DNA from 4 places in the Streptomyces sp. NPDC090106 genome. Region 1 is predicted to be linked to each of the others. Evidence: riboswitches for the same ligand, from Rfam matches in the RefSeq annotation. Region 1 holds a riboswitch; each other region holds the start of a gene.
What was found. A riboswitch is a leader RNA that binds a small molecule or an ion and turns the genes downstream of it on or off. The one in region 1 is predicted to bind cyclic di-AMP.
Positions count from the first base shown of each region.

Region 2: another riboswitch for cyclic di-AMP. It lies ahead of ACIPSE_RS03495 (NlpC/P60 family protein); the one in region 1 lies ahead of ACIPSE_RS26180 (peptidoglycan DD-metalloendopeptidase family protein).
Region 3: another riboswitch for cyclic di-AMP. It lies ahead of ACIPSE_RS38320 (transglycosylase family protein); the one in region 1 lies ahead of ACIPSE_RS26180 (peptidoglycan DD-metalloendopeptidase family protein).
Region 4: another riboswitch for cyclic di-AMP. It lies ahead of ACIPSE_RS16980 (M23 family metallopeptidase); the one in region 1 lies ahead of ACIPSE_RS26180 (peptidoglycan DD-metalloendopeptidase family protein).

Region 1 is NZ_JBIVDS010000008.1:243,507-251,286, reverse strand. Features, by position in the region: gene ACIPSE_RS26195 (SGNH/GDSL hydrolase family protein) at 1-487, opposite strand, end outside; gene ACIPSE_RS26190 (DUF6250 domain-containing protein) at 633-1,358, opposite strand; gene ACIPSE_RS26185 (hypothetical protein) at 1,342-3,249, opposite strand; gene ACIPSE_RS26180 (peptidoglycan DD-metalloendopeptidase family protein) at 3,576-4,577, opposite strand; cyclic di-AMP (ydaO/yuaA leader) riboswitch at 4,582-4,739, opposite strand; gene ACIPSE_RS26175 (alpha-galactosidase) at 5,058-7,130, opposite strand; gene ACIPSE_RS26170 (tyrosine-protein phosphatase) at 7,301-7,780, shown strand, end outside.
Region 2 is NZ_JBIVDS010000001.1:783,696-791,475, reverse strand. Features, by position in the region: gene ACIPSE_RS03520 (PspC domain-containing protein) at 1-268, shown strand, start outside; gene ACIPSE_RS03515 (LuxR C-terminal-related transcriptional regulator) at 265-975, shown strand; gene ACIPSE_RS03510 (NlpC/P60 family protein) at 1,066-2,148, opposite strand; gene ACIPSE_RS03505 (hypothetical protein) at 2,688-3,041, shown strand; gene ACIPSE_RS03500 (tellurite resistance/C4-dicarboxylate transporter family protein) at 3,019-4,029, opposite strand; gene ACIPSE_RS03495 (NlpC/P60 family protein) at 4,164-5,291, opposite strand; cyclic di-AMP (ydaO/yuaA leader) riboswitch at 5,299-5,461, opposite strand; gene pcrA (DNA helicase PcrA) at 5,782-7,780, shown strand, end outside.
Region 3 is NZ_JBIVDS010000015.1:172,296-180,075, reverse strand. Features, by position in the region: gene ACIPSE_RS38330 (septum formation initiator family protein) at 1-119, opposite strand, end outside; gene eno (phosphopyruvate hydratase) at 208-1,494, opposite strand; gene ACIPSE_RS38320 (transglycosylase family protein) at 1,786-2,499, opposite strand; cyclic di-AMP (ydaO/yuaA leader) riboswitch at 2,503-2,672, opposite strand; gene ACIPSE_RS38315 (transglycosylase family protein) at 2,867-3,823, opposite strand; gene ACIPSE_RS38310 (cytochrome P450) at 4,016-5,290, opposite strand; gene ACIPSE_RS38305 (nucleoside triphosphate pyrophosphohydrolase) at 5,442-6,419, opposite strand; gene ACIPSE_RS38300 (SurA N-terminal domain-containing protein) at 6,602-7,246, opposite strand; gene ACIPSE_RS38295 (protein kinase) at 7,375-7,780, opposite strand, start outside.
Region 4 is NZ_JBIVDS010000004.1:688,218-695,997, reverse strand. Features, by position in the region: gene ACIPSE_RS16990 (PrsW family intramembrane metalloprotease) at 1-330, shown strand, start outside; gene ACIPSE_RS16985 (aldo/keto reductase) at 335-1,279, opposite strand; gene ACIPSE_RS16980 (M23 family metallopeptidase) at 1,407-2,471, opposite strand; cyclic di-AMP (ydaO/yuaA leader) riboswitch at 2,483-2,640, opposite strand; gene ACIPSE_RS16975 (PP2C family protein-serine/threonine phosphatase) at 2,887-3,978, opposite strand; tRNA gene ACIPSE_RS16970 (tRNA-Met) at 4,101-4,174, opposite strand; gene ACIPSE_RS16965 (alginate lyase family protein) at 4,242-5,462, opposite strand; gene ACIPSE_RS16960 (dihydrofolate reductase family protein) at 5,527-6,645, opposite strand; gene ACIPSE_RS16955 (MarR family winged helix-turn-helix transcriptional regulator) at 6,716-7,246, shown strand; gene ribA (GTP cyclohydrolase II) at 7,371-7,780, shown strand, end outside.

The DNA.
Region 1 (7,780 bases):
CCTGGATCGTCTTCAGGGACCAGAGGTCGAGCACCGGGCAGCCGTACCGGTCGGCGATCGCCCGGACGTGTCCGTTGTAGGTGGCGATCTTGCCGCGCAGGTGCTTGAGCACGGGGACGCCGCGGGTGTCGAAGCCGGTCGTCACCATGACGGAGCCGACGGCGGAGGTGAGCCGGGAGACGGCCCGCTCGAACCGCTCGGCGACCTCGTCGGGGTCGGTGCCGGGCCGGATGATGTCGTTGCCGCCCGCGCAGAAGGAGACCAGGTCCGGCGCGAGGGACGCCGCCTTGGGGAGCTGGTCCTCGACGACCTGGTCGAGCAGCTTCCCGCGCACGGCCAGGTTGGTGTAGGTGAAGTCGCCCTCGGGCCGCCGGTCCGCGAGGAGTACCGCGAACCGGTCGGCCCAGCCGACGAAGGACCCGTCCGGGCCGGGGTCGCCCACACCCTCGGTGAAGCTGTCCCCCACCGCGATGTACGACCCGATCACTGCTCTGCTGTCACTCTTCGAATCGTCTGCCACGACAGGCCATGATTCACCTTCGTTTGTGACCTACGCGACCGTAGCCAGGGGTTGACTTGCGGTGAGATAAGCCACTTCTAAAGTGTTCGCCAAGCGAGGAATACAGCCCCGATCAGGGACGTTGACCGCTCAACCGCCACACCCGGAAGTCCTGGAAGCGGAAATGGCTCCAGGTGGTCCGGAAGGCGAAGTGACCGCTCGTGTAGGGCTCCGGGTCGGTGTAGTCGAAGACGAGCCGCCCGTTGTTCCACCACCGCTGGGTGGAGCCGTCGGAGAGGATCCGGACCCGGTGGGGCGCGTTCGCCACGAGCAGCGGCTCGGTGTAGTCGTAGACCAGCGGCCGGACCCCCGCCTCGCCGACGTAGCGCCGCAGCCGGGTCGTGGTGTTGGTGTTGGCGCCGTAGCCCACGTAGTACGTCTTGAGGTGGTCGTACTCGGCGAGCGCGCCGCCTCGCGGGGTGGCGAAGAGGTCGTCGGGGGAACGGACGTCGGTCGCGTTCCAGAAGTTGTTCAGGTCGGAGACCCGGTCGTTCGCGCCGCCCTCGGAGACGGGGGTCGCCGTGTACTCGATGAGGTACGGGCCGTCGAGGCGCTGCCTGAACCAGATCGTGGCCCCGGCGGGCACCTCGGCCTCCAGGGTGCCGCGCGAGGCGGTGACGGTACCGCCCTGCTCCAGTTCGACGGCCCACTGGCCCAGACCGTGCCGGAAGTCGTCGTGGGCGAGGAGACGGCGGTGGCGGGGGCCCCGGCCCGAGGCGCTCGCGCCGGCCGCGGGGGCGAGGGCCGCGAGGGCGGCGCCAGCCGCCAGGGCGCCGAAGGTTCTACGCGTGGTGGTCACGTCGGACGGTTCCTTCCGGGAGGCTGATCGAGGGCTTCGGTACGCGACGGGTCTCGGTGCCGAGGTAGTAGTCGGTGTACGTGGACTGGAGATAGCCGCGCACGGTCCAGCCGAGTCGGTACTCGGGGTTCTGGGCGAGCGTGTAGATGCGCGTCCCGGTGGGCTCGGTGGTGGTGTAGAGGCGCAGCGCGGTGTGGTCGGCGGTCTCGGCGAGGATCTCCTCGCGCCAGTCGCCGAGCAGGTCGCCGTAGAAGGGGGTGGCGTTGCGGGCGCCGGAGACGACTCCGGACGGCTCGAAGACCTTCGCGCTGGTCTGTGTGGCCGGGTCCCACTTCTCGACGTAGGTGCGGTCGAGGTTCTCGGAGGCCTTGTCGCCGTCCCACCAGATACGGAAGTTGACGCTGGGCGTGGTTGTGGACACCTTGCCGTCCTGGACGTTGCGGACGCCCGCGCCGGGGGCGGTGACGTCGGCGGTGGAGGTCCAGTACTCGTAGCCGCGGTGGCCCGGGTCGATGTCGCCGGTGCTGCCGCGGCCCACGTCGATGTCCGTGTCGTCGACCCAGTCGGCGGGGTGCTGCCCGGTGACGAGGCGTTCGCCGGTGTCGGCGTCGTAGTAGTACCAGGGGAAGTTCGGGATGACGCCCGACTCGGCCTGCTGGATGGCGAATCCTTCGAGGCCGGGGCGGTCGGGGTCGAGGTCGGCGATGTGGAAGCGGTCGCCGTGCCCGGCGCCGTCGACGACGTAGCGCAGGGTGCCGTCGCTGTTGACGACGTAGTTGCCGTCGGCGATCTCGTCCTTGCCGTCGAGGTCGACGTCGACGGTGCGGATCTGGTGGAAGCTGGTCGCACCGCTGCCGGACGGCACCACGTACTTCCAACGCGGCTTCAGATCGGTGCCGTTGAAGTCCCAGGTCTGGAAGAGGATCCGGAAGGCGCCCCGCTTGGCGCCGACGCGGGTCACCAGCTTGGTGACCAGGCTCGGGTGGACGCCGTCGAGGTAGGCGACCCCGAAGTGGCCGCCGGAGGGGCCGTCGGCGACGAAGTCGTCGGGTACGGGCTGCCGGGCGCGTTCCACGCCGGTCGCCCCGTCGACGACGGACACGAACTGGTCGGCGGGCGAGTCTGCGGTGACCTGCGAGCCGTCCGCGAAGGTGGTCCCGGCGGCCGTGTGCGTGAGCACCTCGGCCCGGCCGTCGCCGTCCAGGTCGAACACGGTGACGTTGTCGTCGTTGCGGTAGCCGCCGATGGCCGTGGAGCCGCTGATCGCCGCGGGCGCCGGGTCGTTGGCGCCGTTCCCGCCCACCTGCGTGTACGAGCCGGGCCCCTGGTCGACGCGCCACAGCCGCCGGCCGGTCAGCGTGTACGCCTCCAGCAGGTCGGGCCTGTCTCGGGTCCCGGACAGGCGGCTCACGACGAGTTCGTACCGTCCGTCGCCGTCGAGATCGCCGGGCCAGGCGTGCTGCACGGTGTAGCCGTCGGCGGCGGCGAGCGGGATCTCGGCGTACCCCTGCGCGAAGTCCAGCGCGGCCGAACCGGGCCCGCTCTCCTTGCCGTTGACGACGGCGCGCACGGTGTAGGTGCCGGCGCCGGGCGTGTCGTCCTGGTAGGTCGTGGACCGGGTGACGGGGGCGCGGTTGAGGCGTCGGCCGTTCTTGTACACGTTGAAGGCGATGGCGTCGCCGTACCGGGCGTACTCGGTGCCGAGCAGACGCCAGCTGAGGAAACGGCCGTCACCGGACGGCACGGCGACCAGGCCGCGGTCGAGGTCCTCCACGGTCCGCCGGGGCCGGTCCTCCTGCGCGGCATGCCCGGCGGGCGCGGAGAACAGCCCGGCCAGCAGGGCCGTCGCGGCTATGGCGACGGTTCTTCGACGGCGCGAACGGGTGTGCACGGGTGCTCCTTTGCGAGAGGGGCGACACCACCGGGGAAAGCGCTTGCCCCCCGATGTCGCCCTCACTCTCGCCCCACCCTCCCGCCCCTGTCGACGCCTTGGACCCCCGCGCCACAAGACCGCAATCGAGCGATCATGAACGAGCAACGCCCGTGCCGGGGAACGCCCTTGAGGAGCGGCGCCTTTGACGAGTGGCTCCTTTGACGAGGAGCACCCGCGCCGACGGACACCGAAGGCCGGACCCGGGGATCTGGGTCCGGCCTTCGGTGGCACAGGGGGGAGGCGTCCGGGGGACCGGGGTCCGAGGGAGGCGCCGACGGGAGCCGTCAGCCGACGGCGACGCCCTTCGCGCGGAGGTAGGCGACCGGGTCCACGTCCGAGCCGTAGTCCGGCGTGGTGCGGATCTCGAAGTGGAGGTGGGGCCCGGTCACGTTGCCGGTCGCGCCGGAGAGGCCGACCTGCTGGCCCGCGGTGACGCTCTGGCCCGCGGAGACGGAGAGGGAGGAGAGGTGGGCGTACTGGGCGTAGTAGCCGTCGGCCAGCTTGATGACGACCTGGTTGCCGTACGCGCCGCCCCATCCGGCGGAGACGACCGTGCCCGCGCCGACGGCCTTCAGGGTGGTGCCGGTCGGGACGACGAAGTCGACGCCCGTGTGGTAGCCGCTGGACCACATGCTGCCCGCCGTGTGGTAGGCGGTGCCGACGGTCGCGCCGGAGACGGGCAGGACGAAGCCGCTCGACGAGGTGGTGCTCCCGGACGACTCGCTGCTCTGGCTCGCCGTGCCGCCGGACGAGGAGGAGGACGAAGACGACGACGAAGACGACGACGAGGAGGATTCCTTCGCGCTCGTCGACGCGTTGCCGCCGGAGGACTTCGCCGAGCCCGACGACGACTCCGTGCGCGCGGTGGCCTTCTTGCCGATGGAGAGCTTCAGGCCGGGGTGGATCAGCGACGGGTCGGAGCCGACGGCCTCACGGTTGTCCGAGTAGAGTTTCTGCCAGCCACCGCTGACGTTCTGCTCCTCGGCGATCTTCGAGAGGTAGTCGCCGGACCGCACCGAATAGGTGTGCACGGTCGAGGTGTTCGCGGTGCTCGCCGAGTTCGCGGCACTCGTGGAGTTCGCGGCGCTCTTCTTCGCGGTGGCCGTCTTCTGGGCGACCGGAAGACTCTGAACGGGCTTTTCCGAAACGGACTGCGAAGTGGCGGCGTGGGCACCGGACGCGCCCATCAACGGCAGGGCGAGAGCGGCCCCGCCGGTTCCGGCCACGGCGATCGAGCGGGTGAGGCGCTGGGACTTCGGACGGCGGTGCTTACCCTTGGCGGGCATGACGAATTCCTCTCCGGCGCCTACGAGGTGAGCTGTCGGGTGCGGACTGGAGATGTCCGGCCGCAGCGTGTGCGGCTTTACCCCAAGCCTGTTCCGGAGACCGGGACAGGCGTTTCTACCTGTGGGTCCCCCGCTCCTGCCGGGCACGGGTGGGTGTGCGCGGGGTCCGGGCGGCGGCAGGATTAGGCGTTCCGACCGGATCGGTGGCGAACGTAAGCGAGAGAGACGCAAAGGGACAAGTGAGGGTTTCCCGGCGGAATGGATTCCCCTTGATCACCTGTGAATTTCCCGGTCACCCTCCGTATATTCGACACCGCCCGAACACCGCGAACACGCTGCGAACACAGCTGAATTACGTGAACATGACGGGCGACTCACCGTCACGGATATGACGCTGCTCACGTGCCGATTTCACAGCTCCCTTTATTCCAGAGCGAGTTGGAATGAACGATGAGGAAGGCTGCAATTCGGACAGATGGATCAGATACGACGTAGCCGGAGAACCGTCGCATCCAGATCGCCGCGCAGCCCGGTGCGCAGTCCGTGGTGCAGCAGGACGCCCCCGCGGTGGACTTCGCCCGTTTCGCGGCATTCATATGCGGCTGTCGGGTCGAGGCCGCGCAGCCGCAGCGCCGGCACGGTCTCGCCGTAGCTCTGCGCCTGGAGGCAGGCGAGCACGACGGTCTCGTCACCGAGGACGTACTGGACGGCGCTCAGACCGCCCTGGGGAGCCCGGAGGCGGTAGAGGTCGCCGCGCTGCACCAGGGGGCGGATCTCCTTGTAGAGATCGACCCATTCCCGGGCCTCGGCGAGCTCGGCCTCGCTCCACTTCGACAGGTCGCCGCCCACGCCGAGCACGCCCGCCATGGCGCTCACGAACCGGAACCGCAGCGAGCTGACGCGGTCGTTGAGCTGGTGGTTGGGGCTGTCGGTGACCCAGGCGGCCATCACGCGCGCGGGGTGGATCTGGCTGAAGCCGTGCTGGATCGTGAGCCGGTCGAGCGGGTCGGTGTTGTCGGAGGTCCACACCTGGTCGGTGCGGCTCATCACCCCGAGGTCGATCCGGCCGCCGCCGCCCGAGCAGGACTCGAAGGCCACGCCGGGGTGGGCGGCGCGCAGTCGGTCCAACAGGGCGTAGAAGGCGTGCACGTGATCGACCCACAGCCGCTGCGGGTAGGGGTCACCGGGCCAGCCCGCGTCGGTGAAGCTGCGGTTGAAGTCCCACTTGACGTAGTCGATCGGGGCGCTGGAGAGCAGGGTGTCGAGCCGCTGCCAGAGGTACTCCTGGACGTCCTCCCGCGCGAGGTTCAGTACGAGCTGATTGCGAAGTTCCGTCCGCTTTCGACCGTCCTGGTACTGCACCCAGTCGGGGTGCGCGCGGTAGAGGTCGCTGTCGGCGTTGACCATCTCGGGCTCGACCCAGATGCCGAACTGCATCCCGAGGTCGTGCACGGAGTCGGCGAGGGGCTTCAGGCCGTGCGGGAAGCGCTCGGGGTTGGGCGTCCAGTCGCCGAGCCCGGCACGGTCGCTGGTGCGGGCGCCGAACCAGCCGTCGTCGACCACGAACAGTTCGACGCCCATGTCGGCGGCCCGCCGGGCGAGGGCCGCCTGCTGCTCCTCGGAGATGTCGAAGGTGGTCGCCTCCCAGGAGTTGAACAGGACGGGCCGGTCCTGATCGGCCTGCGGGATGACGTGGTCGCGCTGGTAGGCGTGCCAGGTGCGGCTGGCGCCGCCGTGGCCGCCGTCGCTCCACAGTCCGGCGAAGAGGGGTGTCACGAAGGACCGGCCCGGCGCGAGGAGCAGCAGCCCCGACTCGTCGTGGCCGGCGCCGCCGGTGATCTGCACGCGCGCGTCCGGGAGCTGGGCGACGGCGATCCGCCAGGAGCCGGACCAGCCGAGGGCGACGCCGTAGACCTCGCCGTGCTCCTCGGTGGCGTCCGTGTCGAGGGCGACCCAGGGCAGGTGCGGGTGGCCGGTGTGGCCGCGGCGGCTGCCGATGACCTTCTCACCGTAGGTGAGGGGGGTGCGGGTGAGCCGGGACTCGGCGGCCCAGCGGCCGTGCAGCTGGGAGAGCCGCCACTGGTCGCGCTCGGGCAGGGTCCAGGTGGCCGAGTCGGCGCGCAGCAGCTCCAGGTCCTCCGTGCCCTGGTTCTCCAGGGTGACCCAGCGCTCCAGCACGTCGCCGCGCATCCGGTAGTGCAGGGTGATCGCGAGGCCCGCGTCGCGGAAGCGCAGCCGCAGCTCGTCGCCCTCGGTGTCGTACCCCTCGAAGGCCCACTCGGTGCCGCGCCGCTCGGCGGTGCGCACGGACAGGGCGGGGCGGGCGAAGCGGGGGCCGCCCTCGACGGGGTACTCCTCGCGCCCGTCGAGCGGGGACTCGAACGACGACGTCTGCGGGAGCGGCAGGGCCGCGAGGGCCTCGGCGTCGGCGAGGGTGATCGCCGCACCCCAGTGCAGGTGCAGCAGTTCGTCACCCTCGGTGAGATGGACGGCGTACCCGCTGGTGGGGCCGGTCAGGAGCCAGGTACGGCCGGCGGCGGAGATCTCCAGCATCAAATCCTCACAGAGACGAACAGTCATGCACAAGTACGAACATCATCAAGTGCCGCGGGGCCCGTGTGCAACGCCTGTGGACAACTGATTGCCCTGCGAAGCCATGTCGTATCGTCGAGGAGGCGCCCGTCGACGAGCCGCGGCGACGGAGCCGACCGGGAGGAGCCCCCGTGACGCAGCAGATCCCGTCGACCGAGCCGGAGCTGGCCGGAGTCCGCAACTTCCGTGATGTGGGCGGTCTGCCGACCGAGGACGGCCGGCGGGTGCGGTACGGAGTACTGTTCCGCAGCGGTCATCTGGCACACGCGACCGACACGGACGCCGCGTTCCTGACCTCCCTCGGGCTGCACACGGTCTTCGACTTCCGCAACGCCGCGGACCAGAAGCTGGAGGGCCCGGACGTCGACCTCACGGGCGTGCGCAACGTGAATCTGCCGCTGAGCGACCCGGCGGACGGCGCCGAGTTCTGGAAGATGGTCCGGGACGGCGACATCGAGCAGCTGCGCGGGCTGCTGGGCGACGGCAAGGCGGCGAACCGGATGATCGTGTCGTACCGCACGATCGTCAGGGAGCGCACCGCCGAGCACGCGCGGGTGCTGCACTCGCTCGCCGAGGACAGCGTGCCCGCGCTGATGCACTGCGCGGCGGGC
Region 2 (7,780 bases), on a different contig from region 1:
GGCCGCGCGCGAGGCGATGGTGAACGCCGCCAAGTACGGTGGCGAGGGCGGCGCGGTGCAGGTCTACGCGGAGGTCGAGGGGAAGACGGTGTTCGTGTCGGTCCGGGACCGCGGCCCCGGATTCGACCTGGACTCGATACCCACCGACCGGATGGGTGTCAGAGAATCGATCATCGGCCGCATGGAGCGGCACGGCGGCACGGCACGGCTGCGCGCGGTGCCCGACGGCGGCACGGAGGTCGAGTTGCAGATGGAGAGGACGTCATGAGCGACGAGGCGAACGGTACGGCGGAGGCCACCGGCAGCGCGGGTGAGCGCCGGGTGCGCGTGGTCCTCGTCGACGACCACCGGATGTTCCGCACCGGGGTCCAGGCGGAGATCGGCCAGACCGAGCAGACCGGCGTCGAGGTCGTCGGCGAGGCCGCGGACGTCGACCAGGCGGTCACGGTCATCACCGCGACCCGCCCCGAGGTCGTCCTCCTCGACGTCCATCTCCCCGGTGGTGGCGGCGTCGAAGTCCTGCGCCGCTGCGCCCCGTTGATGGCCGACGCGACGCAGCCGGTCCGCTTCCTCGCGCTGTCCGTCTCGGACGCGGCGGAGGACGTCATCGGGGTGATCCGCGGCGGGGCACGCGGGTACGTGACGAAGACGATCACGGGCACCGACCTGGTCGACTCGATCTTCCGGGTCCAGGACGGCGACGCGGTGTTCTCGCCGAGGCTGGCCGGGTTCGTCCTCGACGCGTTCGCCTCCACGGACGCCCCGCCGGTCGACGAGGACCTCGACCGGCTCACACAGCGCGAGCGCGAGGTGCTGCGGCTCATCGCCCGCGGCTACGCGTACAAGGAGATCGCCAAGCAGCTCTTCATCTCCGTGAAGACGGTCGAGTCGCATGTCTCGGCGGTCCTCAGGAAGCTTCAGCTGTCCAACCGGCACGAGCTGACCCGGTGGGCGACGGCCCGCAGGCTGGTGTAGCCGCCGCCCGGAGCGGGCCCCGCGTGCCGTGGGCCCGCGTGCCGTGGGCCCGCGTGCCGTCGGCGCCGCCCGGTGCGGACGCGGGCTCGCTCACACCACCCGGGTCGCCCCGGCGAAGGGCATCTCGTCGATCGGGGCGACGCGGACCGGGGCGGAGGGGTTCGGGGCGTGGATCATCTGCCCGTTGCCGATGTAGAGGCCCACGTGGCTGATGCCGGAGTAGAAGAAGACGAGGTCGCCGGGGGCGAGTTCGGAGCGTGAGACGCGGCGGCCGGCGTCGATCTGGGCGTAGGTGGTGCGGGGCAGGGAGACTCCCGCGGAGCGGTAGGCGGCCTGCATGAGGCCGGAGCAGTCGAAGGCGTCGGGCCCGGTGGCACCCCACACGTAGGGGCTGCCCAGCTTGGAGTACGCGTAGGAGACGGCGTCCGCCGCACGGGAGTTGGGCGCCGCGACCGCCGGGCCCGAACCCGCGCCGGTGCTCGTCCCCGTACCCGTGCCGTCCGTGGTGCTCAGGGTGTCCCTGGCGTTCGTCCGGGAGGCGCGCAGCGGGTCGTCCAGGCTCTGCCCGGCGGGGAGCCGGGCGAGCAGGCTCCGGGCCGCGGCCAGCTTCCCGGTGATGGTCCTCTTGTGGCGTTCGAGCTCCGTCTGGCGGGACTTGAGGGAGGCGAGCTCAATGTGGGCGGCGCCCCGGAGCTGTTCGATCTCCCGCAGCTCCCGCTGCACGGCGGCCACGGAGGTGGCCTGGCGTGTGCTCGCCCGTTCGGCGAACTCGGCGCCGTCGAGGTAGCGGTCGGGGTCGTCCGAGAGGGCCAGCTGGACAGCAGGGTCCAGTCCTCCCTCGCGGTACTGCGCCGCTGCCATCGAACCCAGCGCGTCCCGCGCCGAGTTGAGCTTGTCCGTCTTGCGGGCGGCCTCGTCACGCAGGGACTTCAGCCGCTTCTGGGCCGCGTCCGCCTTCTCCTTCGCGCCGTTGTACTTCTCGGTGGCGGCCTCGGCCTCCTGGTACAGCTTGTCCACCTTCGCCTTGACCTGCGCCGGTGTCAGATTCGGATCGGCGTGCCCGATCCCGTCGAACCCGGTCGCGGTCGCCGCGCCCGCCAGGGCGATCGTCGCCGCCGTACGGACCGTCTTGCCGCTGACCGAGCGCTGCCTGGCCTTGCGGTGCGCTGCCACGTGGACTGCACGTCCTTTCGTACGCCCGCCGCTGAGCGGTGGTGCCGCCCCGGGTCGTCACCGGCCCCGCGAGCGCCAGGGGGAGCGTCGTAGGGCCGCCCGGGGCGGTTCACGCGTCCGGCGGCGGCCCGCACAGGGGGAGCGGGCCGCCGCCGGACCTTTCTCGGCGGTGGTGTCCGACTGCCGCCCCTGGCCCGGGCGGCGGTGGGGAGCCGGTCACCTGGTGGAGGACGCTAAACCTGGCCGTGTCACGGGGGTAACGGGATGCGCGGAACTGCCCCCAGGTAGCGGCCCGGTGACCGTATGTGACCGTGATCCCCGCGTGGCGCGGTCAACTTCACGCAAGGTGATGATCGAAGTGATGGTTCCGGGACATAGGTGGGCGGTCGGGTGCTATGGGGCGCATATATGCAAGACGGCCGCGAGCCGGTGCGGGCGAGGAGCGGGGCGCGAAGGGGACGGGAGCGGGACGCGGGGGGAGTGGAGGCGGGTGGGGCGGTGTAGTGCGGCTCCAGGGCCTCTGATTAGGCTCCGGCCTCATGGACGTACTCATCCATCTCTTCGTCGGTCTGCACATCATCGGCATCGCCTCGCTGCTGGGCGGCTTCCTCACCCAGATGAAGGCGATGGGCGCGGGCACCGCCCGCTTCGTCCCGGCGATGCTGCACGGCGCGCTGACCATGCTGGTCACCGGCGTCATCCTGGTCGGCCTCAACCAGGCGGACGACCAGCACGTCAACAACATCAAGATCGGCGTGAAGCTGGCCCTGCTGATCGTGATCCTCGGCCTCGTCTACGTGAAGCGCGACGACGAGCGGGTGGACAAGAAGCTGTTCGGCCTGGTCGGGCTGCTGACCATGGCGGACGTGTTCATCGCCGTCCTGTGGACCTGAGGGCGGCGATCCCCGTCCGGGCCGTCAGCGCGGCTCCCGCGCCCACGGCCAGCCACACGGCCACGGCGATCCACAGCAGCACCTGGCCCAGCGTCCTGAGCCAGGACACCTCCAGCGCGGCGGCGACCGACAGGGTCGCCGCCGCCGTCATGCCCATGGGGAACACGGTCGCCCAGCGCCGCACGTCGTAGCCCGGGCGGGGGCGGGCGAACTCGGCGGCCAGCAGCACGGCGTACCAGGTCAGGTCCAGGACGAGCAGGGCGACGGTGACCGTGCGCAGGGCGTCGCCGTCGTCGCGGTTCCACAGGTACAGGCTCGCGCTGTCCGCCGAGATCAGCTTCGAGCCGGCGAGCGCCGAGATGGCGAGCGCCCCGCCGGCCACCCAGTGGTCACCGGCGCCCCGGGTCACCTGGCCCAGGTCGAAGCGGGTGAAGGCGAGGCCGTAGAAGACCAGCCCGAGCCAGAACAGGACGAGCGCCGCGTGCGCGAGCCACGCCGTGGACAGGGCCGCGGCCAGCGTGGCGCCGAGCACGGCCAGGCCCTGGGTCGCGACGCAGACCAGGAACACCGCGCCCGGCATCCTCCGCTTCCAGTGCCTCATGACGAGCACGAGCAGCACTGGCCACAGTGCCGTCGCGAGCGCGAGCAGCGCCTCGGCCAGGGTCTGCCGTCCGAGCGCCGAGACACGGGTGCCCAGCACGCTCGTCGCCGCCACCGCGGTCAGCGCGCCCGGGGTCCTGGCCTCCTCCAGCCACCGGTCCCGCTGGGTCGCCAGGCGCGCCAGGAAGTCCGCGGCCAGCCCCACCCAGGCGAGCACGGCCAGCACGAGCATGATCCGGGACAGCGTCTCGTACCCCGTCAGATGCAGCCCGACCGAGACGATGCCGGTCGCCATGACGGCGGAACCGGCGGCGGGCGGCCGGGTGGACCACCACGCGCCGAGCGGGGAGTCGGCGGCGGGGGCGTGGGATGCGGGGCGGCCGGGCATGGGCCGATGCTAAGGAGCGCGTCGCGCGGTGCGAGCGGGGCACGCGCGCGTGCGGGGAGGAATTCGCGCGGGTGCGGGACAACGAGAGGGGCGCGTGAGACCGGCTCACGCGCCCCTTCGGTCGTGCCGTGCGGTCAGGCCGGGCGCACCACGCTGTGGATCGCCGACTCGCCGTCGTAGTAGATGGACTCCTCGCGGACGTACGCCCCCGGCTTCGGCGCGTGGATCATCATCCCGTTGCCGATGTAGATGCCGACGTGGGTGACGTCGTCGTAGAAGAAGACCAGGTCGCCGGGCTGGGCGTTGGCCAGGGAGACCGTGGTGCCCGCGTTGACCTGGTCGTAGGTGGTGCGCGGCAGGGAGATGCCGGCGGCGTTCCAGGCGGCCTGGGTCAGGCCGGAGCAGTCGTAGGAGTCGGGCCCCGTGGCACCCCACACGTACGGCTTGCCGACCTGGGCGCGGGCGAAGGCCAGGGCCTTGTCGGCCTTCGTGGAGTACGAGGAGTCCGTGGCGGTCGACGACGAGCTGCTCGCCGCCTCCTCGGCCGCCTCCGCCGCGGCCTTCTGCTCGGCCAGCTCGGCGGCCTTGCGGGCGGCCTCCTCCTGCTTGCGCTTCTCGATCGCGGCGAGGCGCGCCTTCTCCTCGGCGTTCAGCTGCGACAGCAGCTCGCGCGCGTCGGAGAGCTTCTTCTGGACGGTCGCCTTGGCGGTCTTGAGGTCGCCCTGCGTATCGGTGAGCGTCTGGAGGCTCTCGGTGGCCTCCTGGCGCTTCTTCATCGTCGCGGACTGCTCGGTGATGTAGTCGTCGACCGCCGTCTTCTGGCGGGACGTCATACGGCCCATCAGCTGGGTCTGGTCGAAGTAGTCCTGCGGGGTGTCCGCGAGCAGGAAGGTCGCCGTGTCGGGCGCGGAGGCGCCGGTGCGGTACTGGGCGGCGGCGAAGGAACCCAGTTCCTCACGGGCCTCGTTGAGCTTCTGGGTGCGCTGGGCGACGTCGTCGAGGAGGGTGTCGACCTGCTTGCGCTGCTTGGTCGTCTTCTCCTTGGCGGAGTTGTACTTCTCGGTCGCCGACTCCGCCTGGCGGTAGAGGTCGTCGACCTTCTTCTCGACCTCTTCGAGGCTCGGCCTGTCGTCGGTCGAGGGTGCTGCGGTGGCCGTCTGGGACAGCAGCGCCACGGAGGTGAGGGCGGCCGTGGCGAGAGCGGGCGTGCGTATGCCTGCTACGCGCGTTCCTGCGGGACGCGGCTTTGCGTGCGACGCCAAAGGAGGCGACTCCTTCCAATGTTCCGCCTACCGAGTTAGCTGTCGGGTTCGGGCGGGTGGTTCGGAAGGTGTGCCCTACGGCCGCTCCCCGGAGGGGAGTTGGGCCGATTCACCCCAGGTCGGTGTGGGTCCCCGGCTCCGGCTGCCTCCAGGAGGGGCGCACCGGACTAAGCGGAGGCCGCGCGGCCCGGCGACGTTCGCCGGTGGGGGTCGTACGGCCTGTGCGGCACGGTAGCCAACTGGTGTGGCCCCTGTGAAGGTTGATGTTCGATATGCCCGATACATTTTCGTGACCTTTGGTCAGTTCCGCGTTCGGGATGATCGATAAGGTAGTTTGTGTGGCGATTTGCGGGAAATGGGCTGGCGGCGGACATCTCCTCACGCGTTGGTGACTCTACGTAATCGCATGTAGCGGTGGCGTAAGAGTCCTCCGCCGAACTTCCCGGGGCGGCGGCGGGTTGTCAGTGGGGCGGCCTAGACTCGGAGAGCGATGAGCAGCCTCTTTGACGACAGCTTCCTGGCGGACCTCCAGGCCCCTCGCGGGCACACGGAGGAGCCCCCGCCGCCGCCCGAGGACGAGCACGTACCGGAGCCGGTTCCGGACGACCTGTTCGGCGGGAAGTTCGACGTGCCCCCGGACCGGGACGCCCACTACCGTGACGGCGCCCCGCGCCCCGTCCTCGACGCCGCCGCGCTCATCGAGGGGCTCAACGAGAACCAGCGGGCCGCCGTCGTGCACTCCGACACCCCGCTGCTCATCGTGGCCGGCGCCGGTTCCGGCAAGACCCGTGTGCTCACCCACCGCATCGCCTACCTGCTCGCCGAGCGGAACGTCCACCCGGGGCAGATCCTCGCGATCACCTTCACCAACAAGGCCGCGGGCGAGATGAAGGAGCGCGTCGAGCAGCTCGTCGGCCCGCGCGCGGGCGCGATGTGGGTGATGACCTTCCACAGCGCGTGCGTGCGCATCCTGCGCCGCGAGAGCAAGAAGCTCGGCTTCACCTCCTCCTTCTCGATCTACGACGCCGCCGACTCCAAGCGGCTCATGGCGCTCGTCTGCCGCGACCTGGACCTCGACCCCAAGCGGTTCCCGCCCAAGTCCTTCAGCGCCAAGATCAGCAACCTCAAGAACGAGCTGATCGACGAGGAGGACTTCGCCGCCCAGGCCACCGACGGCTTCGAGAAGACCCTCGCCCAGGCCTACGCCATGTACCAGTCGCGGCTGCGCGAGGCCAACGCCCTCGACTTCGACGACCTGATCATGACGACGGTCAACCTGCTGCGCGCCTTCCCGGACGTCGCCGAGCACTACCGCCGCCGCTTCCGTCATGTCCTCGTCGACGAGTACCAGGACACCAACCACGCCCAGTACGCCCTGGTCAGGGAACTCGTCGGCACCGGGGCGCACGACGAGGACGTCCCGCCGACCGAGTACGACCTCCCGCCCGCCGAGCTCTGCGTCGTCGGTGACGCCGACCAGTCGATCTACGCCTTCCGCGGCGCGACGATCCGCAACATCCTCCAGTTCGAGGAGGACTACCCGGACGCGACGACGATCCTGCTGGAGCAGAACTACCGCTCCACGCAGACCATCCTCACCGCCGCCAACGCGGTCATCGAGCGCAACGAGTCCCGCCGCCCCAAGAACCTGTGGACCAACGCGGGCGCGGGCGCGCGCATCACCGGCTACGTCGCCGACACCGAGCACGACGAGGCGCAGTTCGTCGCCGACGAGATAGACCGTCTCACCGACGCGGGGGACGCGAAGGCCGGCGACGTCGCCGTCTTCTACCGGACCAACGCCCAGTCCCGTGTCTTCGAAGAGGTCTTCATCCGCGTCGGCCTGCCCTACAAGGTCGTCGGCGGCGTCCGCTTCTACGAGCGCAAGGAGGTCCGGGACGTCCTGGCCTATCTGCGCGTGCTCGCCAACCCCGAGGACTCGGTGCCGCTGCGCCGCATCCTCAACGTCCCCAAGCGGGGCATCGGCGATCGCGCGGAGGCGATGATCGACGCCCTCTCCCAGCGCGAGAAGATCAGCTTCCCGCAGGCCCTCAAGCGGGTCGACGAGGCCTACGGCATGGCCGCGCGGTCCACGAACGCCGTCAAGCGCTTCAACACGCTGATGGAGGAGCTCCGCACGATCGTCGAGTCCGGGGCGGGCCCGGCGACCGTGCTGGAGGCGGTGCTGGAACGCACCGGCTATCTCGCCGAGTTGCAGAACTCCACCGACCCGCAGGACGAGACCCGGATCGAGAACCTCCAGGAACTCGCCGCCGTGGCCCTGGAGTTCGAACAGGAGACCGACGAGGACGCGCCCACCGGGCTCGCTGCCTTCCTGGAACGGGTCGCCCTCGTCGCCGACTCCGACCAGATCCCCGACGAGGACGAGGACGGCTCCGGCGTCATCACCCTGATGACCCTGCACACCGCCAAGGGGCTCGAGTTCCCGGTCGTCTTCCTCACCGGCATGGAGGACGGCGTCTTCCCGC
Region 3 (7,780 bases), on a different contig from region 1:
AGGCGCGAGCGGCGGGCCTGGCGGCGGGTCTGCGAGCGGTAGACCCGGGCGGCGGTCTGCTCGCCGAGGATCCGGATCCTGGTCGCGGTGGAGAAACGGTCCCGGTCCTTGACGGCCATGTCCCAGTCTCTCCTTCACACACGCGCGTACGTCCCCGCACACGGTACGGGACCGGGTACGGGGACGTACGGACGACTTGACTGAGGCTTAGCCCTTGAAGCGGGGGAAAGCCGAGCGACCGGCGTACACCGCGGCGTCGTCGAGGATCTCCTCGATGCGCAGCAGCTGGTTGTACTTGGCGACGCGCTCGGAGCGGGCCGGGGCGCCGGTCTTGATCTGGCCGCAGTTGGTGGCGACGGCCAGGTCGGCGATGGTGACGTCCTCGGTCTCGCCGGAGCGGTGGGACATCATGCACTTGAAGCCGCTGCGCTGGGCGAGCTCCACGGCGTCCAGGGTCTCGGTGAGCGAGCCGATCTGGTTCACCTTGACGAGCAGCGCGTTGGCGGCGCCGTCGTCGATGCCGCGGGCCAGGCGCTCGGGGTTGGTGACGAAGAGGTCGTCGCCGACGATCTGGACCTTGTCGCCCAGCTTGTCGGTGAGGACCTTCCAGCCGGCCCAGTCGTCCTCGAACAGCGGGTCCTCGATGGAGACGAGCGGGTAGGCCGCCACGAGCTCCTCGTAGTACTCCGTCATCTCGGCGGCGGAGCGGGACTTGCCCTCGAACTGGTAGGTGCCGTCCTTGTAGAACTCGGTGGCGGCGACGTCGAGGGCGAGGGCGACCTGCTCGCCGGGGATGTAACCGGCTTCCTTGATCGCTTCGAGGATGAGGTCCAGCGCGGCGCGGTTGGACTCCAGGTTCGGGGCGAAGCCGCCCTCGTCGCCGAGGCCGGTGGACAGGCCCTTGCTCTTCAGGACCTTCTTGAGGGTGTGGTAGACCTCGGTGCCCCAGCGCAGCGCCTCGGAGAAGGACTCCGCGCCGATCGGGGCGATCATGAACTCCTGGATGTCGACGTTGGAGTCGGCGTGCGACCCACCGTTGAGGATGTTCATCATCGGAACGGGCAGCAGGTGCGCGTTCGGGCCGCCCAGGTAGCGGAAGAGCGGCAGGTCGCTGGCCTCGGAGGCGGCGTGGGCGACGGCCAGGGAGACGCCGAGGATGGCGTTGGCGCCGAGCGAGCCCTTGTTGTCGGTGGCGTCCAGGTCGAACATGGCCTGGTCGATCAGGCGCTGCTCGGTGGCGTCGTAGCCGACGAGCTCCGGGCCGATCTGCTCGATGACGGCGAGGACGGCCTTCTCGACACCCTTGCCCTGGTAGCGGTTCGGGTCGCCGTCACGCAGCTCGATGGCCTCGAAGGCACCGGTGGAGGCGCCGGACGGAACGGCGGCACGACCCGTGCTGCCGTCGTCGAGGCCGACCTCGACCTCGACGGTGGGGTTGCCTCGCGAGTCGAGGATTTCCCGGGCTACGACGACGTCGATGGACGGCACGAGCATCTCCTTCTTGGGATGTGACGCTGTTGGTGCGGGGCCACGTGGGCCTTGCGACTAGAGCCTAACCGGCTCCGGGGCATCGGCCACCGCGTGGACCGACCTGTGGACGAAACCGAGAGTAAATTGTTTCTGAACTGAACAAAGACGGTCACGTGCGCCCGCATGAAAAAACCCCGCTCCGATGCGTACGGGGGAACACGCACCGGAGCGGGGAGCCCGTGGGGACGGGGGGACCCTCACGAGGCCTTCAGTATGAGGACCACGGATGTGAGGGCACTGTGGTTCAGCTGAGGATTACTTCAGATGCAGCTGCTGGCCCGGGTAGATGAAGTCGGCATCGTCGACGATGTCCTCGTTCAGCTTGAACAGCTTCTGCCAGCCGCCCTTGACCTTGTGCTTCTCCGCGATGGAGGAGAGGGTGTCGCCCTTGACGACCTTGTACTCGCCGTCGCCCTTCTTGACCTTCTTGCCGGTCGGGGTGGAGACGGTCTTCTTGGCGGCCTCGCGCTCGGTGGAGCGGGACGCGCTCTGCTGCTCCGTCGACCGAGCGGTGGAACCGCTGTTCGAGGAAGAGGAGGAGGAGCCGGTGCTGCTGGAGCTGCCGCTGGAGGACGAGCTGCTGGAACCGGTGTAGCTCGCGCCGGACAGGCCCACACCACAGCTCGGCCAGGCGCCCTTGCCCTGCGCGGCGAGGACCTTCTCGGCTATCTCGATCTGCTGGGACTTGCTGGCCTGGTCGGCGGTGGAGGCGTAGGCGGTGCCGCCGTACGCGGCCCAGGTGGAGGCCGAGAACTGCAGGCCGCCGTAGTAGCCGTTGCCGGTGTTGATGGACCAGTTGCCGCCGGACTCGCACTGGGCGACGGTGTCCCACTCGGAGGCGGTGGCGGCGGAGGCCGTGCCGGCCGCCATCAGCGGGGCGGCGATGGCGACACCGGTGACGCCGGCGAGCGCGGCGACGCGGGTGGCCTTGGACGGACGACGGTGCTTGCCCTTGCCGGAAAACAGCATGGTGGATCCCCTCACCGACGCCTGCGAGGTGAGCTGTCGGGTTCGGGCCGGTTGAGTTGCCCGGTCGTGCCCCGCTCTCGCGCGGCACGGCTACACCCCAAGCCACCACCGTCGACTGCCCGGTGGGGCACTTACCTTGGGTCCCCCGCTCCTGCCTACGGCGCTTGACGCGACGACTGTTCCCGTACGGCCGCTGGCAGGATTCGGCGTTGCGGCAGCCGGGGCCCGTGGTGACGAGCGGTGATGACCGTAGACACGGGATCCGGCGAATTTCAAAGACGATCAGGGCTTCTGAGACTCATCCCACACTTTCACCAAACCGGACATTCAGCGCGAAGTGTGACGTGAACTCCCGCCCATTCGCGGCCTATTCAGCGGCTTGTCCGATACCGACCACAAGGCTCTGACCGGGAGCGATGGCGCTGGGGTCGGACCCGATGACGCCCTTGTTCAGCGCGTACAGGTGACGCCATCCGCCGTCGAGGCCAAGGGAGTCGGCGATGGAGGCCAGGGTGTCGCCCTCGCGGACGGTGTACGCGCTCTCCTCGGCCTGCGCGCCGCGGTGCTTTCCGGCGATCTTGGTGGTGGCCTCCGAGGAGCCGAGGTCGCTCATGTCGACCAGGCCCGAAGAGCCGCCCTCCTGCCAGGAGTTGTCCGATTCGCCCTCGTTCGCGGGGATCGTGGGCGAGCCGTCCGGCGACTGCGACTGCTCGGAATCCGACGCGGAACTGTCCGACTTGGCGGACTTGTCCGGACTGGCGGAGGTCTCGGGCGAGGCGGAGGCGTCGGCGTCCTCGTCGGCCGAGGCGCCGGAGTCCGGGGACCCCGTGGAGTTCGACAGACCGGAGGAACCGGAGGAACTGGATGAGTCGGATGAATCAGAGGATTCGGACTCGTCGGCCGAGGGGGAGCCGCTCGCCACACCGGTGTCGACATCGGCGGTGGCGTCGTCGTGGCCGAGGCCGTTGAGCAGCCCGCAGGCGCCCCAGGCCCCGACGCCCTGGTCCGCGAGGACCTTCTCGGCGACGGCGATCTGCTGGTTGCGGCTGGCCAGGTCGGCGCTCGGGGCGTAGTCGAGGCCGCCGTACTCCTCCCAGTCCTCCTGGGACAGGTTCAGCCCGCCGTACTCGCCGTCGCCGTCGTTGGCGCTCCAGGAGCCGTCCGTCTCGCACTGGGCCACCTGGTCCCAGGTGGATCCGTCGGCCGCGCTCGCGGCGCCCGCGCCGAGCAGGGGGATCGCGATGGCGGAGCCCGTCACACCGGCCGCGACGAGGAGCGCCGGAGCCTGACGGGGGCGACGGTGACGACCGTTCCCGGAGAGCATGCGGGGGCCTTTCACGAGACAGCGGTGATCCGCGCGACGAGTGGGACTCGACGCCGCGCTGATCCGTGAACGTATAGGCATTCGATCACTTGTCACAAGTTAATGCCGCGAGGATCACGTGAAGATCACAGAGTTGAGGGTGTGTCATGTTTGCAAAGGCCGGTTCCACTGCCCGAGTTGGCCCGAAACGGCCTACGGGTTCGGACCGCGGGTCGGCGTGAACTCCACCGGCAACGTCCGCAGCCCGCGCATGATGAGACCTCCGCGCCACCTCAAATCGGCCGAATCCACCGCGAGTCGGAGGTCGGGGAGCCGGGTCAGGAGGGTGGCGAGCGCCGTCTGCCCCTCCAGCCGGGCCAGCGGGGCGCCGAGGCAGTAGTGGATGCCGTGCCCGTAGCCGAGGTGCTGATTGTCACGGCGGGACAGGTCGAGGGTGTCGGGCTCGGCGAACCGCTCAGGGTCCCGGTCCGCCGCCGCGAGGACGACGAGCACGGGGTCTCCGGGGGCGATCCGCTGCCCGCCGACGGTGAGCGGCTCGGTCGCGAAGCGCCAGGTCGCCAGCTCCACGGGGCCGTCGTAGCGCAGGAGTTCCTCGACGCCGGTCTCCAGCAGCGCGTTCTCGCCCGCGGCCAGCGAATCCTGGAGGCGGGCACGCTGGCCGGGGTGGGTGAGCAGGGCGTAGGTGCCGTTGCCGATGAGGTTGACGGTCGTCTCGAAGCCCGCGAACAACAGGATGAACGCCATCGCGGCGGCCTCGTTCTCGGTGAGGTGCTCACCGTGGTCGGAGGCGCGGATGAGACCCGAGATGAGGTCCTCGCCGGGGGCGGGTTCGGCCGGCAGGGCCTCACGCTTGCGGTGGATCAGCTCCAGCAGATAGCCGCGCATCTTCTTCACCGACCGCGCGACCCCGCCCCGGGGCCCGCCACCGTGCCGGATCATCATCCCCGCCCAGTCGCGGAAGTCGTCCTGGTCCTCGCGGGGGACGCCGAGCAGGTCGCAGATGGCGTAGATGGGGAGCGGGAACGCGAAGTCGTGGATGAGGTCGGCGCTCCCCTCCCGGGCGAAGCGGTCGATCAGCTGATCCGTCAGTTCCTGGACCCGCGGCGCGAACTCGGCGACCCGGCGCGGGGTGAACGCCTTGCTCACCAGGCGGCGCAGCCGGGTGTGGTCCGGCGGGTCGATGTTGAGCAGATGGGTCATCAGCTCCGCCTTGCGCTCCCCCGGGATCCCCGTCTTGCCCTTGGCGTGCGCGGGCTCGTCGTGGTGCGCGGGGTTCTTGCTGAGCCGCTGGTCGGCGAGCGCCTGCTTGGCGTCGGCGTACCGCGTGACCAGCCAGGCCTCCACCCCGCTCGGCAGCCTCGTCCGGTGCACGGGCGCGTGCTCGCGGAGCCAGGCGTAGGCGGGGTAGGGGTCGGTGGCGAACTCCCAGGTGAAGAGTTCGGGGGCGGTGGGGGTGCCGGCGGCGATTCCCTCGGTGGCGGGGGTGCCGGGCGCGGTCGCCTCGGCGGGGGCGGTGGGCTCGGCGGGTGCGGTCGCCTCGGCAGTGGTGGCGTCGGCAGTGGTGGTGTCGGTGGGCTCGGCGGGGGGCTGGTGGGTCACCCGGCGACGTTATCCCGGGCTAGGCGGTGTGCCCCTCGGCGGCCAGGACGGCGTCACGGTAGGCGCGGGCCGCGCTGCGCAGGGCCGCCTCCGGGTCGACGCCGGCCTCTTCCGCTCGCACGGCGAGCGCGAGCAGGTCGTAGCCGATGCCGTGCGCGCCGGGCAGCGGGACGTCGAGGCCCGCCGTGCGTACCCGGGAGGACAGCTTCGCGGCGAGGGCGAGAGCGGGCTGGCCCAGCGGGATGCCCTCGGTGACGGAGGTGCGGCGCTTCTCCACGGCCTTGGTGCGCAGCCAGTGCTCCTTGACCTCCTCGGGGGTGGTGGCGGTGGCGTCGCCGAAGACGTGCGGATGGCGGTGGATCAGCTTGGCGACGATGCCGCCGGCGACGTCGTCGACGGAGAAGGGGGCGTCCGGGTCCTCCTCGGCGATACGGGCGTGGAAGACGACCTGGAGGAGGACGTCGCCGAGTTCCTCACGGAGTTCGTCGCGGTCGCCGTCCTCGATGGCCTCGACGAGTTCGTAGGCCTCCTCGATGCCGTACTTGGCCAGGCCCTTGTGGGTCTGCTGCGAGGACCAGGGGCATTCGGCGCGGATGCGGTCCATGACCTGGACGAGGTCGAGGAGCCGGGCGCCGGGGAGGTCGTAGGAGGCGGGGAGGAGTTCCAGCTCGGGCATGGCCGTGCGGCCCGAGCCGGCGAGACGGGCGAGGCCGTCGGTGAGCGCGGGGTCGCCCTCGCCGGTGGCGACGACCACGGCGGTGCGTCCGCCCGCGCAGTACGCCACCAGTTCCTCGGCGCTCGGCGACGCCTCGTCCACCGCGGTGCCCGCCTCGCGCAGATACGGGAGCTGCGGGTGGGCGCCGTCCGCGCACAGCACCCGGTCGGCGGCGTGCAGCGCCTGCCACGCGGGCCAGGACAGCAGGCCGGGCGCGACGCGGTGGCTGGTGGTCAGCAGGACGATGCGGCCGGTGGCGGCCTCGGGGCTGGTTGCGTTCACGGTCCGAACGTAACCCACCGCGCCGACAGGGCCTGAGTTGTCCACAGGGCGGGCGGACGGGCCTGTGGACGGGGGCGGTGCACGGTCGTCCACAGGTTGGGGATCGGGGGCGGTGCACGGTCGTCCACAGGTCGGGGATCGGGGGCGGTGCCGTACCGTTCCGCCGCCCCCGGCGTGCCGCCTCAGGTCGTCTGCTGGGTTCCCGACGCCGTGACCTCGCGCACCCACGGGGTCTTCGCGTCGACGCGGCTGCTCTTCTCCACGTCCCAGCTGCCGTAGCGGGGGTTGAGGTCGACGTCGAGTTCCTTGGACGCCTTGGAGAGCGCGGCCCAGAAGGCGGGCTGGCTGGTGTCGGTGCCGAGGACGGCGGCGAGCTTCTGGGCCTCCAGCTGGAGGCGGAGGTTCTCGTCGAGGCGCTCGGGGGCGATGCCGTACTGCTGGAGCCAGGCCGACTTGAGCGCCTTGGAGCCGCCCGCCTGCTGCTCCAGGCCCGTGCGCATGGCCTGGATCTCCTTGCGGGTGACGGTGATGCCCGCGTCCTCGGCGGCGCGGTGCAGCACCCGGTCCAGGACCATGCCGTGCAGGGTGTCGCGCGCGAGGGTGCCGGTCTTGGCGATGGCCTGCGTGTACTGGGCGTCGTCCGGTACCGCGGCACGCTGGGCCTCGCGCACCTCGTTCACCCGGGTCTCCAGTTGCGCGACGGTGATGCGCTGACCGCCGACGACGGCCGCCGCACCGGGATGCGCGTCGTTCGCGCAGGCGGTGAGGAGCGGGGCCGCGGCGATCGCGGCGGAGAGGAGGAGCGCGGTGCGACGACGGCGGTGCAAGGAAACCTCCCGAGGAGAGCTTGTGCGGCGGTGCACAAAGTCCTGCGGTGATCGATGGTAGGCAGTGGGCGGGCTGTGGCCAACCCATTCGACCAACGATTCACCAGGACTTCGGGCACCGCCGCGCCTCAGCCGCGCACCTGCCCCAGCCACTCCAGGGTGCGCCTGACCTCCGCCGCGAGCGGATGTCCCGGGCCGTGCAGGCGTTCGACGTCGTGGACGAGCCGGACCAGCGTGTCGCGGGCCGCGGCCCGGTCGCCGAGGGCGAGCAGGAGAAGACCGATGCGGCGGCGGACGTCATGGGCGAGGTCCAGGTCGCCGGAGACGTACTGGTTCTCGTAGTACGGCAGCAGCGCGCGGTACTCGGCGAGGGCCGCCGCGGGTTCGCCGAGCTGCTCCAGACACAGGGCGGCGTCATGGCGGAAGCGCAGGGACTGGGGGTCGGCGTGACCGGCCTCGGCGGCGCGTTCGTCGGCGAGACGGCGCAGTTCGGGCAGCGCGCGCCGGTACTGGCCGTCGTCCATGAGGGTCGCG
Region 4 (7,780 bases), on a different contig from region 1:
CACGCGGGCCGCTCCGCCGCCCGCGCGGTCGCCGAGTACGAGGCGTACGCGACCTCGCTGGCGTTCCTGCGCCACCGGGGCCGTCACGGCCGCGCCGGCGCCGACTTCGTCGTACGGGAGCGGGAGCTGCTGCAGCAGCTGTGGGCCCGGCGGGACGCGGCCCGGCCCGCGCTGGACCACGCCGCCCGGATGACGGCCCCGCCGGTACCGGTGGCCGCGCCCCCGTGGCCGATCCCCGGGGTGTACGGCCAGGGGTACGGCCACGGGCAGGCCTACGGGTACGGGCAGCCGGCGGGACCGCACCCGTCGTACAACCCGTACCGCTCCTAGGGGGTCAGGCCGACGCCTCGGTGAGGCGGGCGAGTTCCGCGTCCGTCAGGGTCAGGTCCGCCAGCTTCAGCAGCGCGGGGAGCTGGTCGACGGTGCGGGCGGAGGCGATGGGCGCGGCGACCGTGGGGCGGGCGGCGAGCCAGGCGAGGGCGACCGTCGCGACCGGTACGAGGTGGGCCTCGGCGATGTCGTCGAGGGCGGCGAGGACGCTGCGGCCCCGCTCGGTGTCCAGGTGCTTGGCGGCGCCGGCGGCGCGCGGGCTGTCGACGGTGGCCTCCGGGCGGTACTTGCCGGTGAGGAAGCCCGCGGCGAGCGCGTAGTACGGCACCGCGGCGAGGCCCCAGCGCTCGGCCGTGTCCTGGAGCTCACCCTCGTAGGTGTCCCGGGAGACCAGGTTGTAGTGGGGCTGGAGGGCCACATAGCGGGCCAGTCCCTCGCGCTCGGAGAAGCGCAGCGAGGCGTCCAGGCGCTCGGGGGAGATGTTGGAGGCGGCGATGTGCCGGACCTTGCCCGCCTTCACCAGCTCGTCCAGCGCGCCGACGATCTCCTCGACCGGCACCTCGGGCTTGTCGAAGTGGGTGTAGTAGAGGTCGATGTGGTCCACGCCGAGGCGGGCCAGGGAGGCGTCGGCCGCCGCCTTGATGTTGGCGGCCGTCAGCCCCTGGAACCGCGGGTGCTGGCTGACCTTCGTGGCGATCACCACGTCGTCGCGGTTGCCGCGGGCCTTGAGCCACTTGCCGATGACGGTCTCGGACTCCCCGCCCGAGTTGCCGGCCACCCACGCCGAGTAGGAGTCGGCCGTGTCGACGAAGTTGCCGCCCGCGGCGGTGTACGCGTCGAGGACGGCGAAGGACTGCGCCTCGTCGGCGGTCCAGCCGAAGACGTTGCCGCCCAGGGAGAGCGGGAAAACCTCAAGGTCGGACGTGCCCAGCTTGCGAAGAGAAGTCATGGACAGTGACAACCCCGGTGGCGAAGGACCCTATTCCGGCCCGTCGGCAAAGGCGCGCAAAAACCGGCAGCCCTGACGTCGGGGGGTGAGCGTCAGGACTGCCGGACATCTCCGGAGGAGCGACGGATCAGGGGGTCAGGCCCTTGCTCTGCAGCCAGGCCATCGGGTCGATGCCGGTCTCGGCGCCGCCGGGGTGGACCTCCAGGTGGAGGTGGGCGCCGGTCACGTTGCCCGTCGCGCCCACGCGGCCGATGACGTCACCGGTGGCGACCTTCTGGCCGACGCTGACGCTGATCGAGGACTGGTGGCAGAACCACAGCTCGGTGCCGTCGTCGAGGGTGAGGATCGTGCGGTAGCCGTAGGAGCCGGCCCAGCCGGCCTCCGTGATCGTCCCGGAGTGCACGGCCTTGATGAGGGTGCCCGTGGGAGCGGCGAAGTCGAGGCCCGTGTGGTACCCGGAGGACCAGAGCGAACCGGCCTGACCGAAGGTCGAGGTGATCGTGTACGACGAGGTCGGCAGCGTGTACTGCTTGGCGAGCTCGGCGAGACGCTTGGCCTCGGCCTCCTCGGCGGCCTTCTTCTCGGCGGCCTTCTTCGCGTCGGCGGCCTCTTCCGCGGCCTCCTTGGCGGCGGCGGCCTCGGCCTTGGCGACCTGGTCGGCAGCGGCGGTCTGGACCGCGAGCTGCTCCTTGTTGTCGACCTGGTTCTGCTGGCTCTCGGCCTGGGCCATGATCCGGTTGCGCAGCGACTCGCCGGCGCCGGAGGTGGAGTCCTCGTCGTACCCGGCGGCCGTGACCGTGGGCGCGGCCGTCGCCGTGGCCGACTTGGCCAGGTCGCTGAGCGGGGTGGTGGAGCCCTCGGGCTCCTCGTCGCCGCCGGAGATGAAGGACGGCACGACGTCGGGCATGGAGATGGAGACCGGCGGCTTGCCGGTGTTGGCGCTGGCCATGCCGGCCCCGCCGACGGCGGCTATGACACCGACGCCCAGAACCGTGGAGCTGCGCGCGAAGCCGTTGCTGCGCTGCTTGGCGACCCGGTGCTTGCCGCGTACCGGACGGACGGACTCCTCGGTGGGATTCCAGACCTCCTGCGGGCCCTCGTCGTGGTGGTAACTGCCGTAACCGAAAACGTCGCTCTCGGAGCGCTGGCTCGGCATGTACGGGGCCTCGGGGGCAGGCCTGTTCGACGCCACGTGGGCGTACTCCTTTCCTTCCTTCTCGCCTACCGGGTTAGCTGACGGGTTCGGAGCAGGAAGGTCTCCTACGCGCGTATAACCGCCGTGCTGCCACGGCGACTTACGAGCGATTCACCCCAAGGTGGTGGTTCCCCGGTTCCCTCGCGGGATTCGGCGCGTGCGCACGGAGCCGACTCTTGTGACGGCTGGGACGACCGCGCTGCGTTATCGAACGTTAATAGACCCGGGCCCCGTATTCCAAGCCGTTCCCGTTGATCGTTAACGTTTTTCCGCTGGACGTAGGGGTCATGGACGGTGAAAAACGGGCGAGTTGACCGCGCCTCAGTGATCTCACAGGTATTGACGGTATGTCAGTTGTTATGCGGAGGGCGCTCGCCCGATCACCCCCCGTAGCAACGGCTGCGCGAGGGCCTCAGGGCCGCCGTACGGCGAGCAGCGCCATGTCGTCGGTCGTCGCTCCCCCGGTGTGCCGGCGCACCTCCGCGGCGAGCGCGCCGAGCAGGGCGCCGGGGTCGCGGAAGACCCGGCCGGTGAGCCAGGACCGGGGGTCGTAGAACTCGCCGTGGCGGTCCCGGGCCTCGGAGAGCCCGTCGGTGTACAGCAGCAGGGTGGCGCCGCCGGGGAAGCCGGTCTCGTCCGCGCGGTCGGGCCGGCCGCCGAGGTCGCCCATGCCGAGCGGCAGTGCGGCCTCGGTGGGACGCAGGACGCGCACGGTGCCGTCCGGGCCGAGCAGCAGCGGCGGCGGGTGGCCGCGGTTGACGATCCGCACGGTCCCGTCGCCGTGCGGGAGTTCGGCGAGCACGGCGGTGGTGAACCCCTCGGCGGCGTCGAACCCCTCGCGCCGGCCGCCCTCGCGGGCCAGCGCCCGCTCCAGCCGCCCCGCGACCGCCTCCAGGGTGGCCTCCTGCTCGGCGGCCTCCCGGAACGCCCCGATGACGACGGCGACGGCGGCCACCGCGCCCATCCCCTTGCCCCGCACGTCCCCCACGACCAGCCGCACCCCGTAGGGGCTGTCCTGGACGGCGTACAGGTCCCCGCCGATGAACGCGTCCCGCTGCGCCGCCTCGTACCGCACGGCGACGTCGTAGCCGCCGGTCCGCTCCCCGGGCACCGGCAGGACCGCCCGCTGGGCCGCCTCGGCGATCACCCGCTGGGAGGCGAGCAGCCGGTCGCCGCGGCGCAGGACCTGGCTGAGGACGACGGCGAGCACGGCGACGGTGAACACGGTGAGCGTCTCGGTGAGGGTGTCCGGGTCGACGCCGTCGCCGAAGCGCACGTGCACGGCGTAGGTGGCGGCGAGGGAGGCGGCCCCGATGACGGCGGTGCCGGTCAGCGAGTAGACGGGGGCGGCGACCAGCGGGGCGGCGGTGAAGAAGGGGATCGCGGTGAAATCCCGCGGGGTGAGCACGTCGTAGGGGATGCCGGCGACGATCAGCAGGACCGGGAGCAGGCGTACGGCTAAGACGCGCCGCCCTTCCGCCGCCCTCGCCGCCGTCTCCGCCACGGGTCCAGATTTCCCGGAGCGGGGCCGGGCGGCGAGCGGTGTGGACCGACCGGGCGAAACCGGGGGCCGCAAAACACTCAGGGCCGGAAGTCATCGGATGACTTCCGGCCCTGAGCCGTGAGTAGCGGGGACAGGATTTGAACCTGCGACCTCTGGGTTATGAGCCCAGCGAGCTACCGAGCTGCTCCACCCCGCGTCGGTGAGACCAACCTTACCCCATTCCCGGAGTGCTCGTCGCACACATTCCTGACCTGCGGTTCTCCTCAGTCGGTGGGGTTGTTCGCGTGGGTGAGGGTCTCCCAGGAGACGAAGAGATCGTCGGTTCCGGCGGGGCGGTTCTCCTCGGCGAGCTTGTGGGCGGCGGGGACGGAGAGGCCGAGCCGGCCCTCCAGGTGGTTGAGGGCGACCTCCAGGTCCGGTCCCATGTTCCGGTCGACCTTCCCGCCGCACAGCCACGCGGGCGCGGACTCGCCGGACTGGTAGCGGGCGTGGAAGTCGAGGGTGTCGGCCAGCCGGTCCTTGACCTCGCCGTACAGGTCGACGCCCTGGTGCCAGGCGGTCTCGGCGATGTGCGCGGTCGCGGCGACGGAGTACCCGACGTGCTTGAAGTTGCGGCAGGTCTCCTGCGAGAGCCCGTCCTTGTACGTCTTCTGCCCGAACCAGTACGTCGTGAGCTTCTGCGGGGTGCCGACCGTCGATCCGGCGGGGGTGAGCGGGACCTTGCCGTCCTTCTCCAGGTAGAAGTAGGCGGGCACGCGCTCCCGGAACCGCTCGACGGCGTGGTCGAACGCCTTGCGGTCCTCCAGGAAGACGGCGATACCGATGGCCGCGTCGGTCATCACCAGGTCCCAGTTGCCGTTGTAGTCGGGCACCTTGCGGGTGACGGCCGGCAGGTACGCGGTGCGCAGCATGTGCTCGAACCGGGCGACCCGGTCCTCGGGCCAGCCGCCGCCGTCGGTGTGCCGGACGATCTCGGCGGCCCGCGCCCAGGTGGAGCCGGCCCAGCCGGTCTGGAGCCCGGCGTCCTCCTCGGTGTGCCGGCGCATCTTCGCCGACCAGGCGTCCATGATCTCCCGCGCCTTCACGGCGTGCTGCCGCTTGCCCGTGACCCGGAAGAGCAGCGCCTGGGTGTAGGCGGCGATGGCGTCCTCGCGCTCCTGGACGCACCCGTGCGCGGGCCGGTCGGCGTGGTCCCCGCCGGGGCAGTCCACGCTCGCGTACGGCTCGGCCCGGTACTTGTAGGCACCGTACGTGCTGTCCCGCATCGCCAGATAGGCCGTCAGCCACGGCTCCTTGCCCGCCGTGACGTTCTCGCGCACGGCGTTCAGCTGCGCGTCGCTGACCAGCACCCCGGGGTGGGTGAACGACGCGTCGGGCGGCAGCGCCCGGGCCATGGTCCGGGTCCCGTCCCCGCCCGTCACCGCACACGCGGTGCCGAGCAGCGGAACGACCAGCAGTACGGCGAGAATTCGGGCTGACCTCATAGGGGCAGCGTCACGTGCCCGGGGGCGGGCCGCAGGATCTGTTAGGCCAGCAGGTGGCTGCCCGTCAGCCCGGCAGGTGGCCGTTGGGTGCCTTGGCCCGGCTCTCATACTCCGGCAGGACGACCACGTCGACGCCGTTCGCCGTCAGGAGGCCGTTGCCGTCGGCGGACGCGACGAAGGTGTCGGGCTCGCGCCAGGCGGTGACCACCCGGCGCACGCCGGCGTCCAGGATCAGGCGGGCGCAGGGGGCGGGGCGGGAGGCGCGGCGGGCGCAGGGTTCGAGGCTGCTGTAGACGGTGGCGCCGGGGAGCCTCGGGTCGGCCGGGTCGAGCTTGGCGAGGGCGGCCTCCTCTGCGTGGACGACGGGGTCGCCGCCCTCGCGGGAGTGGCCGCGGGCGAGTTCGGTGCCGTCGGAGGCGACGACGACCGCGCCGACGCTGAACGCCGTCTCGGAGGGCGGGCAGAGGGCGGCCAGGTCGCAGGCGAGGGCCAGCCAGTGGCGGTCGGCGGAGGCGAGGCCGGGGGCGGTGGGCTCGTAGCGCATGAGGACGACGTCCTCGATCCGCCGGGTCTCCACCAGCCGGAGCCGGCCGGGTCCGTAGGCGCCGGGGCCGAAGAGCCGGGGCGCGTCCGGGTCGCCGACGAGGAGGGGGGCGAGGACGAGTTGGAGCTCGTCGGCGAGACCCCGCTGGAGGAGCTGGGTGTGGATCTGCCCGCCGCCCTCGACCATGAGGCGGCGGACACCGCGGGCGTGGAGGTCCCGGAGCAGCGCGTCCCAGTCGAGGTCGGGGCCGAGGGGGACGACGTCGGCGGCGATCTCGCGCGCGCGGGCCGTCTCGGCGCCCTTCGCCGTCGTGTAGAGGACCTTGTCGCCGCCCGTGTGCCAGAAGCGGGCGGCCGGGTCGACGTCGCCGGAGCCGCTGACCGTGACCTTCAGCGGGTACGCGGGCCGGCCGGAGGCGACGCGGGCGGCGCGCCGCTCGGCGGAGTTGACCAGCAGACGCGGGTTGTCGGCGCGGAGGGTGCCGGCGCCGATGAGGATGGCGTCGACGGAGGCGCGCACGTCGTCGACGCGGTCGAAGTCGGCGGGGCTGGAGAGGAGCAGGCGCTCGGGGCTGGTGTCGTCGAGGTATCCGTCCAGGGAGACGGCGGCGGACAGCAGGACGTAGGGGTACGGGGGCATGGGGCGCGCTCACTCTCACTGCCGAACGGGCGGGCTTGGTTAAAGTTTGAAACAAACTTACACTGGCGGTATGACGACTCGCTGGCTCACGGACGAGGAGCAGCGCGCCTGGCGCGCGTACATCGCGGCGACGCACCTCCTGGAGGACGCGATCGACCGGCAGCTCCAGCAGGACGCCGGCATGCCGCATCTGTACTACTCCATCCTGGCCAACCTCTCCGAGGCGCCGGACCGCAGCCTGCGCATGACCGACCTGGCCGCGAAGTCGAAGATCACCCGGAGCCGGCTGACGTACGCGGTGACCCGGCTGGAGAAGGACGGGCTGGTCAGCCGCAGGGACTGCGACTGGGACAAGCGCAGCAGCTTCGCCTCGCTGACCGACGAGGGCATGGCGGTCCTGGAGCGCACCGCGCCCGGACACGTACAGACCGTGCGCTCGCTGCTCTTCGACCAGCTCACCCCGGAGCAGGTGGGGCAGTTGGAGGAGATCTTCACGGGGGTCGTACGGGCCCTGGAGAGCGACGAGGAGCGCCCGACGCCGGAGGACGTGCCGTGGCGACGGCGTTCGTCGGGATCGGGTCCGTGTCCGGGCACCTCATGAGCCACGCCTGACAGGGGCCCCTCCCGAAAACTGTTGCTTCAAATTTAAAACATAGGTAGGGTTCCGGACCATGGATCTGCTTCAAAACTGAAGCAGCTGCCGACAGACGGACCCGGAGACCCCCATGACCGACTTCCCCGCCGCCACCCTCCGCTCCCGTGTCCGCGTTCCGCTGCGCTTCGGGGACGGTTACAGCGTCGACGCGGAGCTGGTCACCTTCCACGGCCTGACCGACGGCCAGGAACACATAGCGGTCGTCCTGGGCGAACCCGGGCAGGGAGCCGTACCGCTGGTGCGGCTGCACTCCGAGTGCCTCACCGGCGACGTCTTCGGCTCCGCCCGCTGCGACTGCGGCCCGCAGCTGCGCGAGGCCGTGGAGCGGATCGCCGAGCGCGGCGGCGTCCTGCTCTACCTCCGCCAGGAGGGCCGCGGCATCGGCCTCTACAACAAGCTCGACGCCTACGCCCTCCAGGACCAGGGCCTCGACACCTACGCCGCGAACACCGCGCTGGGCCTGCCGGAGGACGGCCGGGA